DNA from 3 places in the Serratia sp. 2723 genome. Region 3 is predicted to be linked to each of the others. Evidence: predicted binding sites of a transcription regulator. Region 3 holds the regulator's gene; each other region holds the start of a gene.
The links. Region 3 encodes CRP, which controls carbon source genes, mostly activating them, when cyclic AMP is high. Its sites were predicted from a motif close to ATGTGANNNNNNTCACAT; they were not measured.
Positions count from the first base shown of each region.

Region 1: a site for CRP is predicted at 1,286-1,303, ahead of serA (phosphoglycerate dehydrogenase). Genes of this name have one in related genera too.
Region 2: a site for CRP is predicted at 1,770-1,787, ahead of glpT (glycerol-3-phosphate transporter). Genes of this name have one in related genera too.

Region 1 is NZ_JBNDIN010000002.1:50,693-53,973, reverse strand. Features, by position in the region: gene ABIE29_RS03035 (LysR family transcriptional regulator ArgP) at 1-287, opposite strand, end outside; gene rpiA (ribose-5-phosphate isomerase RpiA) at 504-1,163, shown strand; gene serA (phosphoglycerate dehydrogenase) at 1,546-2,784, shown strand; gene ABIE29_RS03020 (5-formyltetrahydrofolate cyclo-ligase) at 2,832-3,281, opposite strand, start outside.
Region 2 is NZ_JBNDIN010000008.1:129,264-132,544, forward strand. Features, by position in the region: gene glpQ (glycerophosphodiester phosphodiesterase) at 1-85, opposite strand, end outside; gene glpT (glycerol-3-phosphate transporter) at 190-1,542, opposite strand; gene glpA (anaerobic glycerol-3-phosphate dehydrogenase subunit A) at 1,904-3,281, shown strand, end outside.
Region 3 is NZ_JBNDIN010000010.1:132,855-136,135, forward strand. Features, by position in the region: gene ABIE29_RS16030 (YccS/YhfK family putative transporter) at 1-1,510, opposite strand, end outside; gene crp (cAMP-activated global transcriptional regulator CRP) at 1,567-2,199, opposite strand; gene ABIE29_RS16040 (OsmC family protein) at 2,581-2,988, shown strand; gene ABIE29_RS16045 (LysR substrate-binding domain-containing protein) at 2,994-3,281, opposite strand, start outside.

The DNA of each region.
Region 1 (3,281 bases), on a different contig from region 3:
GCCAGTGACAGCAACAGCGGCGTATCGACCCCATGGTCATTCCCTAACCACTCCTCTTCCAGCAGCTCGACCTGATGCAGCAAGGCCAGCAGTTTTTGACCCTGCTCGGTTGGGCGTGGTGGCACGGTGCGTACCAGCAGCGGTTGGCCGAACAGGTTTTCCAACTGTTTGATGCGCTGGGATACCGCCGATTGGGTGATGCAAAGTTTTTGTGCCGCGCGCTCAAAGCCACGCTCACGGATCACCGCGTCCAGCGCTTGCAGCGTTCTATAGTCTGGGCGTTTCATCGGAGAGAAGATCCCTTTTAGTAAATTGATTCAGGCACTATGCCACATTTTTACACTTTCTCAGGTGAAAAAATCCCGGTCAGCTTTACAGACCGAGCATCATTGGCAGGGCAATAAATGTGCGGCAGGTTAAATAAGTGTGTTTTAGCCTAAGTTGCTGTCGGTGATTTACCCTATAATACGCACACGTTTTCGTACATAGGCAATGAACACATCATGACTCAGGATGAACTGAAAAAAGCGGTAGGCTGGGCGGCATTGGAATACGTGAAGCCAGGCACTATCGTGGGCGTGGGCACCGGCTCTACTGCGGCTCACTTTATCGATGCGCTGGGTTCGATCAAACACCAGATCGAAGGCGCGGTATCCAGCTCAGACGCATCGACCGCCAAGCTGAAAAGCCTGGGGATCCACGTTTTCGATAGCAATGAAGTGGATTCGTTGGATATCTACGTTGACGGTGCCGATGAAATCAACGGCCACATGCAGATGATCAAAGGCGGCGGCGCAGCCCTGACCCGTGAGAAGATCATTGCGGCTATTGCCCGTCAGTTTATCTGCATTGTCGACTCCACCAAGCAGGTTGATGTGTTAGGTAAATTCCCCTTGCCGGTAGAAGTGATCCCGATGGCCCGCTCCTACGTGGCACGTGAGCTGGTCAAGTTGGGCGGCCTGCCGGAATACCGCCAGAACGTAGTGACCGATAACGGCAACGTGATCCTGGATGTGTACAACCTGGAAATCCTCGATGCCATCGAGTTGGAAAACAAGATCAATGGCATTGCTGGTGTGGTGACCGTCGGCCTGTTTGCCAACCGTGGTGCGGATGTCGCGCTGGTCGGCACGCCGGATGGCGTTAAGAAAGTGGTCAGATAATCGGGCCGTGAAACCGGCGAGCCTGCTGACAAAGCCTCAGCCGGTTCGCGGTTTTTTACTGGCTAACGGTTCGCCACGCATAATTCTTGTCTTAAAATATCTTTTCTTAAAATCGGTAAATTTGGTGACATATGTCACATTACGATAATAACCTCCGTTAAGCTTCTGTCTAAATCTTTCCCAATGGTATTTTCCACCAGAAACCACCGACATCGCTGAGCCTTGTGCTAACGGGCAGGCAATCGTTTGTATTGCCGGGCGCGTTATTTTTGTTATGTTGGGGGGACATGCTGTTGATTTTGAGTTGCTGCCGGTCTGGCGGCCACTGAAAGCTAATGGGGAAACAGCTGCTCTTCTGAAGTCTGAACATAGGGTCGGGTAAATGGCAAAAGTATCATTGGAGAAAGACAGGATTAAGTTCCTGTTGGTAGAAGGGGTTCACCAGAGCACCGTAGATAACCTGCGTGCTGCCGGATATAGCAACATCGAATATCACAAAGGTGCGTTAGACACCGAAGCGCTGAAGGCATCGATCCGTGATGCACACTTCGTGGGTATCCGATCGCGTACGCATCTGTCCGAGGAAGTCTTCGCGGCCGCAGAGAAACTGGTCGCGGTGGGCTGTTTCTGTATCGGCACCAACCAGGTTGATTTGAAAGCGGCGACCAAACGCGGCATTCCGGTGTTTAACGCGCCTTTCTCCAATACTCGATCCGTGGCCGAAATGGTGCTGGGTGAGCTGCTGTTGATGCTGCGTGGTATCCCGAAGGCCAATGCCAAGGCACACCGTGGCCAGTGGGAAAAGCTGGCTGTCGGCTCGTATGAAGCGCGGGGCAAGAAGCTGGGGATCATCGGCTACGGCCATATCGGGACTCAGCTCGGCATCCTGGCGGAAGGTCTGGGGATGAAGGTGTTCTTCTACGATATCGAGAACAAGCTGCCGCTGGGTAATGCCCAACAGGTGCGCCATCTGTCAGATCTGCTCAATATGAGCGACGTGGTCACGCTGCACGTGCCGGAAACGCTGTCGACCAAGAACATGATCGGCACCGAAGAGCTGGCGCTGATGAAGCCAGGGGCGATCCTGATCAACGCCTCACGCGGCACCGTGGTGGATATCCCGGCACTGTGTAACGCCTTGGCGAGCGACCATCTGGCCGGTGCGGCAATCGACGTGTTCCCGGAAGAGCCGGCAACCAACAGCGATCCGTTCAATTCTCCACTGTGCGAGTTTGATAACGTGCTGTTGACGCCGCATATCGGCGGTTCGACCCAGGAAGCGCAGGAAAATATCGGTGATGAAGTGGCTGGCAAGCTGGCGAAGTATTCCGATAACGGCTCAACGCTGTCTGCGGTCAATTTCCCGGAGGTGTCGCTGCCAGCTCATGGCCCGAACGCCAGCCGTTTGCTGCATATTCATGAAAACCGCCCAGGTATCCTGACGCAGATTAACCAGATCTTCGCTGAAGAAGGGGTGAACATCGCGGCCCAGTATCTGCAGACCAGCTCGGAAATCGGCTACGTGGTTATCGATATCGAAGCGGAAACCGAACGTGCTGATGCCGCATTGCAACGTATGAAAGCAATTGAAGGGACCATCCGCGCCCGCTTACTGCTGTAATCGGTAACCGACGGAAAACAGCAAGGCCGGAGCAATCCGGCCTTTTGCTATGCGGAAATTGGCCAGGACCAGGTGTGTGACGGGGTAATAATCTCTGGCAGAGGGATATCCCATTGCTCCACTGGCAAAGCACTAACCTGTTGGCAATCATGTGCAATCCCCATCGGATAGGGACCTGCGTGCTGCCAGTTTTGTAAGGTGCGATCGTAAAACCCGCCGCCCATCCCCAGACGTTGCCCTGCAGAATCGAAGGCGACCAGCGGCGTCAACACCACATCCAGCAGTGACACCGGCAAGACATGGCGGACATCGAGTGCTGGCTCAAGGATTTTGAAGCGGTTGCTAACCAGTTTTGTTTGCGCGGTGTAATGCAGGAACAGCAAGTTACCAGGGCTGAACGGATGCAAAACCGGCAGATAAACCTGTTTACCCAGCTGCCACAGCCGCTCGATCAGCGGGCCTGTATCCAGTTCGCCATCAAAAGAAAGAAATGCTGC
Region 2 (3,281 bases), on a different contig from region 3:
CCACTTTATCCGCAGCCTGGGCGGCACTGAGCATTGAAGTGGCAAGAATGATCCCTGTCAGCAGGGCTTTGGTTTGAGTCCGCATTCTGTGTTGCTCCATGTTGTAGAGGTAAGAAAAAGGCCGCAGCGCGGCCTTAGATTGACGATAAAGGGTAGGTAGGGGCGCTGCATGCTGCGCCCGCTTAGCTTTTAACCGCGTTTGGCCGCGATTTCTGCGTGGTGTTTCTTCTCGCTGATCATGGTCAGCACCAGCAGGATCACCGCACCGATGCTGCCGCCGATCATCACCATAAAGCCGCCGTCCCAACCGAAGTAGTCAACGGTATAGCCGACGATGGCGCTGGCTGCGACCGAACCGCCCAGGTAACCGAACAGACCGGTAAAGCCTGCGGCGGTACCTGCCGCTTTCTTCGGTGCCAGTTCCAGCGCGTGCAGGCCGATCAGCATGACTGGGCCATAGATCAGGAAGCCGATGGTGATCATACAGGCCATATCGATGCCAGGGTTACCTACCGGGTTCAGCCAGTAAACGATGGTGGCGATGGTCACCAGAACCATGAAGAACACCCCGGTGGCACCACGGTTGCCTTTAAACACCTTGTCCGACATCCAGCCGCACAGCAGGGTGCCAGGGATACCGGCGTATTCGTACAGGAAGTAGGCCCAGGAGGACTTATCCAGCGCGAAGTGTTTCACTTCTTTCAGGTAGGTTGGTGACCAGTCCAGGATGCCATAGCGCAGCAGATACACGAACACGTTGGCGATCGCGATGTACCACAGCAGTTTGTTTGGCAGCACGTACTGCATGAAGATCTGCTTGGCCGTCAGCTCTTCTTCTGCTTCTTCGGTGTAATCATCCGGGTAGTCATTTTTGTATTCTTCAATCGGCGGCAGACCAACAGATTGCGGGGTGTCGCGCATCAAGGCGAAGGCGATCAGGGCCACCAGGATCGCACCAAAGGCAGGCATATACAGCGCCGCATGCCAGTCGTTAAACCAGGCCATACCCAGCAGGAACAGCAGTGGAGGCAGGCCGCCACCGACGTTGTGCGCACAGTTCCATACCGAAACAATACCGCCACGTTCTTTCTGTGACCACCAATGCACCATGGTCCGGCCACAAGGCGGCCACCCCATGCCCTGGAACCAGCCGCACAGGAACAGCAGCACGAACATCACGGCGATGCTGGAGGTTGCCCAAGGCACAAAGCCCATAAACAGCATGACGGCAGCGGCCAGGATCAGGCCGGCGGGTAGGAATACACGCGGGTTGGAACGGTCAGAAACCGAACCCATGATGAACTTGGAGAAACCGTAGGCGATGGAGATCCCCGACAGCGCAAAGCCCAGGTCACCACGGCTGAAGCCCTGATCGATCAGATACGGCATCGCCAGGGTGAAGTTTTTACGCACCAGATAATAGGCGGCGTAACCGAAAAAGATCCCCATAAAAATTTGCCAGCGCAGTTTACGGTAGAGCGGGTCTACCTTATCGACTGGCACACGAGAAATGTGTGCGGCTGGCTTAAAAATACTCAACATGAGCGCCTCCGATGGCTTTATCTGTTTATTGCCTCAACAGGAAATGGCTGTCCTGAAGATGAGCTTGCGGATACCTGAAGTGTTGTTAAATGTTCCATAACGAGCGCAATGCTAGAGAAAATCCCCCGGTATCACCGTGATGGGTGGCGCATTTGTTACACTTTTATGAAACTGTGGCGGATTTTGAGTGATCGGTTAACATTTTGGAATGACTAAATAGCACAAATGCGTGACGTTGGTCACATTCATGGCTTTTTATGGCCATATTGTTTTCGTTTTCTGTTCGTTATTGTTCCTTATCAAACAAAGACCCTACTGGCTGTGGCTAAATAAACCCATAACTACAGGCTCAGGGGGCGTGATGAGCAACAACTCATTAATCACCGAAACGGACGTGATCATCATTGGCGGCGGCGCTACCGGCGCGGGGATTGCCCGTGACTGTGCGCGGCGCGGTCTGCGTTGCGTTTTACTGGAAAGGCATGACATCGCCACTGGCGCTACCGGCCGCAACCACGGGTTGTTGCACAGCGGGGCACGCTATTCGGTCACCGATGGCGAATCGGCACGGGAATGCATTGAAGAAAACCGTATCCTCAAGCGTATTGCCCACCACTGCATCGAACGTACCGACGGCCTGTTTATTACTTTGCCTCAGGACTCGTTGGCCTTTCAGCAGCAGTTTATTACCGCCTGTCGCAGCGCCGGGATTGAGGCCGAAGCCATTGACCCCGAACTGGCATTACGCCTGGAGCCTGCGGCTAACCCGGCGCTGATCGGCGCGGTGCGAGTACCGGATGGCACCGTCGATCCTTTCCGCTTAACGGCGGCCAACATGCTTGATGCGCGTGAACATGGCGCACAAATCCTCACCTATCATCAGGTTACAGGTTTGTTGCGTACTGGCGATCGCGTGACGGGCGTGCGCGTTTTCGATCATCAGGCCGCTCATCAGTACGATATTCATGCTCAGGTGGTGGTCAACGCCGCCGGGATCTGGGGCCAGCAAATTGCCGAGTATGCCGATCTGCGCATCCGTATGTTCCCTGCTAAAGGGGCGTTGCTGATCCTGGGCCATCGCATCAATAACATGGTGATTAACCGTTGCCGCAAACCGGCAGATGCCGACATTCTGGTGCCTGGCGATACCATCTCGCTGATTGGTACCACCTCCACCCATATCGATTACGATCAGATAGACAACATGGTGGTGACGCCACAGGAAGTGGATATATTAATCCGCGAAGGTTCGCTGCTGGCCCCGAAACTGGCGCAAACGCGCATTCTACGTGCCTATGCGGGGGTGCGGCCACTGGTTGCCAGCGACGACGATCCCTCTGGGCGCAACGTCAGCCGTGGCATCGTGCTGCTCGACCATGCGGCGCGCGACGGGTTGGAGGGGTTTATCACCATTACCGGCGGCAAACTGATGACTTACCGGCTGATGGCCGAATGGGCCACCGACCTGGTCTGCGCCAAGCTGGGCATTGACAGCCTTTGTACCACGGCGGAAGTGGCGTTGCCCGGTTCCCGTCAGAGCGCCGAAGAAACGGTGCGCAGCGTGGTTTCACTGCCTGCCAGCATCCGGGGTTCGGCAGTGTACCGTCATGGCGATCGCGCCAGCCTGGTCCCTGCTGGCAACCGGCTGGACAACAGCCTGGTGTGTGAGTGTGAAGCGGTGACCGCCGGTGAGGTACGTTATGCGGTGGATTCTCTGACCGTCAACAATCTGGTCGATC
Region 3 (3,281 bases):
ATAGCCAGATCGTGCCGCCAAACACCAATACGCAGCCGATAAGGGTATCGATCAGGCGGGGGACCAGGAAATGGGTGCCATTCAGCGCCAGGAGCTGCAAGGTGTAGACGGCGGTCACGGTGAAGCCCATCACCGCCAGCCCGTAGTTTTTCCGCAGGATCAGATAGGCTGCCAGGGTGATCGCCAACATGATGCTCAGCGTCACGTTCTCCGGCATCTGCAGTTGCAACAGCCCGGCGGCAATCACCAACCCGGCCAACGTGCCGAGGGCACGGTGCTGGATCCTCACCCGCGTAGCGTTATAGCCGTTTTGGCTGACCAGCATGATGGTCAGCAAGATCCAATAGGGTTTTGGCAGGTTGAACAACATGCCCAGGCTGCTGCCTGCCGCCAGAATGACCCCCAGCCTGGTGGCGTTGCGCAGGGCGTTGGATTTGAATGACAGATAGCTCACCACCGCGGGCCAGAACGGCAGCCGTGACTGATTGGCCATCAGATTGCGGCGGTAAAGCGGGTGCTGGGTGCGCAGCAGGCGTGCGATGCGGCTGAAGTGGTAATAGCAGAACTGGCCAACCGGATTATCTGCGTGTTGTGAGGCCACTTTTTCCAGCGCCGCCAGCTCATTCTTCATACTGAAACGCGCAGAGTGTCGATGATAGAGAATATCGTCGGCCACCACCCGCAGGCGCGTGGCGATCACCTGGGCGTTGCGGCGGATAATCGCTTCGGCCTGGCTTTGCTCCACCAGCTTTTGCACTTCTTCCGGCAGATGCAGGCTGACGGTGATGTGCTCTTGCAAATCGAGCGCCACCTGAAACGTGCGTTGCAGGCGCTTCTGCTCCAGGTTATCGGCATGGGGCAGGAAGTTAAGCTGTTGGTATAGCAGACTGATCAGATCCATCACTTGCTGTTGGCGTTGCAACAGCGGCGGCAGGGCCGTTTCAGGAACGGTGTGCTGCGTCAGTAATGAGTATTTGGCTTCAAAATAGTCCGCCAACTGCATATACAGCTGGCTTAAGGATTCGCGCATCGGCTGCTCTTTCCACAGCTTGAACCAGGCCCAGGTAAACAGCCCGTACCAGGCGGTGCCAACGATATACAGCAAAGGGGCATACCAGATTGGTACGGTGCCTACCATGCTGAGGGAAAAGATGGCGGCAACCAGTGCGGCTGGCAGCAGGCGTGCATGTAGTGGGCTGATCTCACCGCTGACGCCGAGTAACAGCGCCATTGCCAACATCAGCAAGGGTAACGGCAGGTCCCACAGCAGGGCTTGTTGCAGCAGAAAGCTGCTGAGTGCGAATAGAGAGCCACCTACGATCAGGCGTTTGAAAAAGCGTTTGTGTGGCGTATCCAGCCCGGCAATGTTGCAGCAGGCGGGCACCAACGAGAACAGCATGCCGAGTTGCAGGTTGCCAATCAGCAAACCAAACGCCACCGGCAGGCACAACACCAGCGTTTGCCGCAGTGCGTAGTTGACTTCCGGGTGGTAGATCAGACGGCGCCACATGGTTGGCTATTCAGCAGGCAAAGAAACGGCGCATTGCTGCACCGTTTCCCTGGGGATTAACGCGTACCGTACACGACAATGGTTTTGCCGTGTGCGGAGATCAGGTTTTGATCTTCGAGCATTTTCAAAATACGACCGACGGTTTCACGTGAGCAACCGACGATTTGGCCAATTTCCTGGCGGGTGATCTTGATCTGCATGCCGTCTGGGTGAGTCATGGCATCAGGTTGTTTTGCCAGGTTCAGCAAGGTCTGTGCAATGCGACCAGTAACGTCAAGGAAGGCGAGGTTACCCACTTTCTCTGAGGTGACTTGCAGGCGGTTAGCCATCTGTGCGGACAGGCGCATCAGGATATCCGGGTTTACCTGGATCAACTGGCGGAATTTCTTGTAGGAAATTTCAGCCACTTCACAGGCGGTTTTGGCCCGTACCCAGGCGCTACGCTCCTGGCCTTCTTCAAATAATCCAAGCTCGCCGATGAAATCCCCCTGGTTAAGGTAGGACAGGATCATCTCTTTGCCTTCTTCATCTTTAATCAGCACCGCGACGGAGCCTTTGACGATGTAGTAAAGCGTTTCGGCCTTTTCACCTTGGTGAATCAGCGTACTCTTTGATGGATATTTGTGGATATGGCAATGAGACAGGAACCATTCGAGAGTCGGGTCTGTTTGCGGTTTGCCGAGAACCATTCGCTGTTATCCTCTGTTGTTATCGCTGCCTTGTATCACAGGGGTCAGAGTTCCCTGTAAAACGTGCTTATAGCCTGGTGTTTTAATTGTGGCTATCAACAGGTTTTGAGGCGTGTTATAGAAATACGCTTGTGCTCTAGCATATTAACTTGCGGGGAGTGCTGCAAGCTACATTCTGTTAACATACCAATATAGGGGCCTTTCCTTGGACGTATCCCTGAAATCGGTGACCTGGAAAGAGTTATTGCGGCTCTGTTTGTAGCACAGAGTGAGGCGGGTGTCTTGTGTTGTCTCGCTTCAGCATGATTAGCATCAGGTTACGTTGCCAGAATGTATGCGAAAGCGTACCCTGTTTTTAAGAAATTAACCGGAGTGTGTAACATGCAGGCAAGAGTTAAGTGGGTAGAAGGGCTGACATTCCTGGGTGAGTCTGCGTCCGGCCACCAGGTTTTGATGGATGGCAACGCGGGCGATAAAGCGCCAAGCCCGATGGAAATGGTGTTGATGTCCGTCGGCGGCTGTAGCGCCATTGATGTGGTGTCGATCCTGCAAAAAGGGCGTAACGATGTGCGTGACTGTGAGGTAAAACTGACCTCTGAGCGCCGTGAAGAAGCGCCACGTCTGTTTACCCATATCAACCTGCATTTTATTGTCACCGGCAAAGGGCTGACCGATAAGACTGTAGAGCGCGCGGTGGATCTTTCCGCCGAGAAATACTGCTCCGTCTCCTTGATGTTGGGTAAAGCCGCCAGCATCAGCCACAGCTTCGAAATCCGCGAAGTGGCGTGATCCTCCTACCAAGGGTAGCGCAGGCAGTGGGCTCGCAATAAATCAAGAAATCGCCGTGCCGTCACGGTTAGCGGCGATTTTTGTGAATACAGTACGCAATATTGAGCCTGTGGTAGCGTGTCGATAGGCAATGTTACCAGCCGATGCTGCAAATGGAACGGTGCGCTCATCGCCCGCGCCACGATAGTCAAATAATCCGCCTCCAACACCATATTCAAGCCGCAGGTCACTGAATCCGAGCGAATGGGCGATCGGCTCAATTGCTGATAGAAAGTGCCCAACACCGCGCGCAG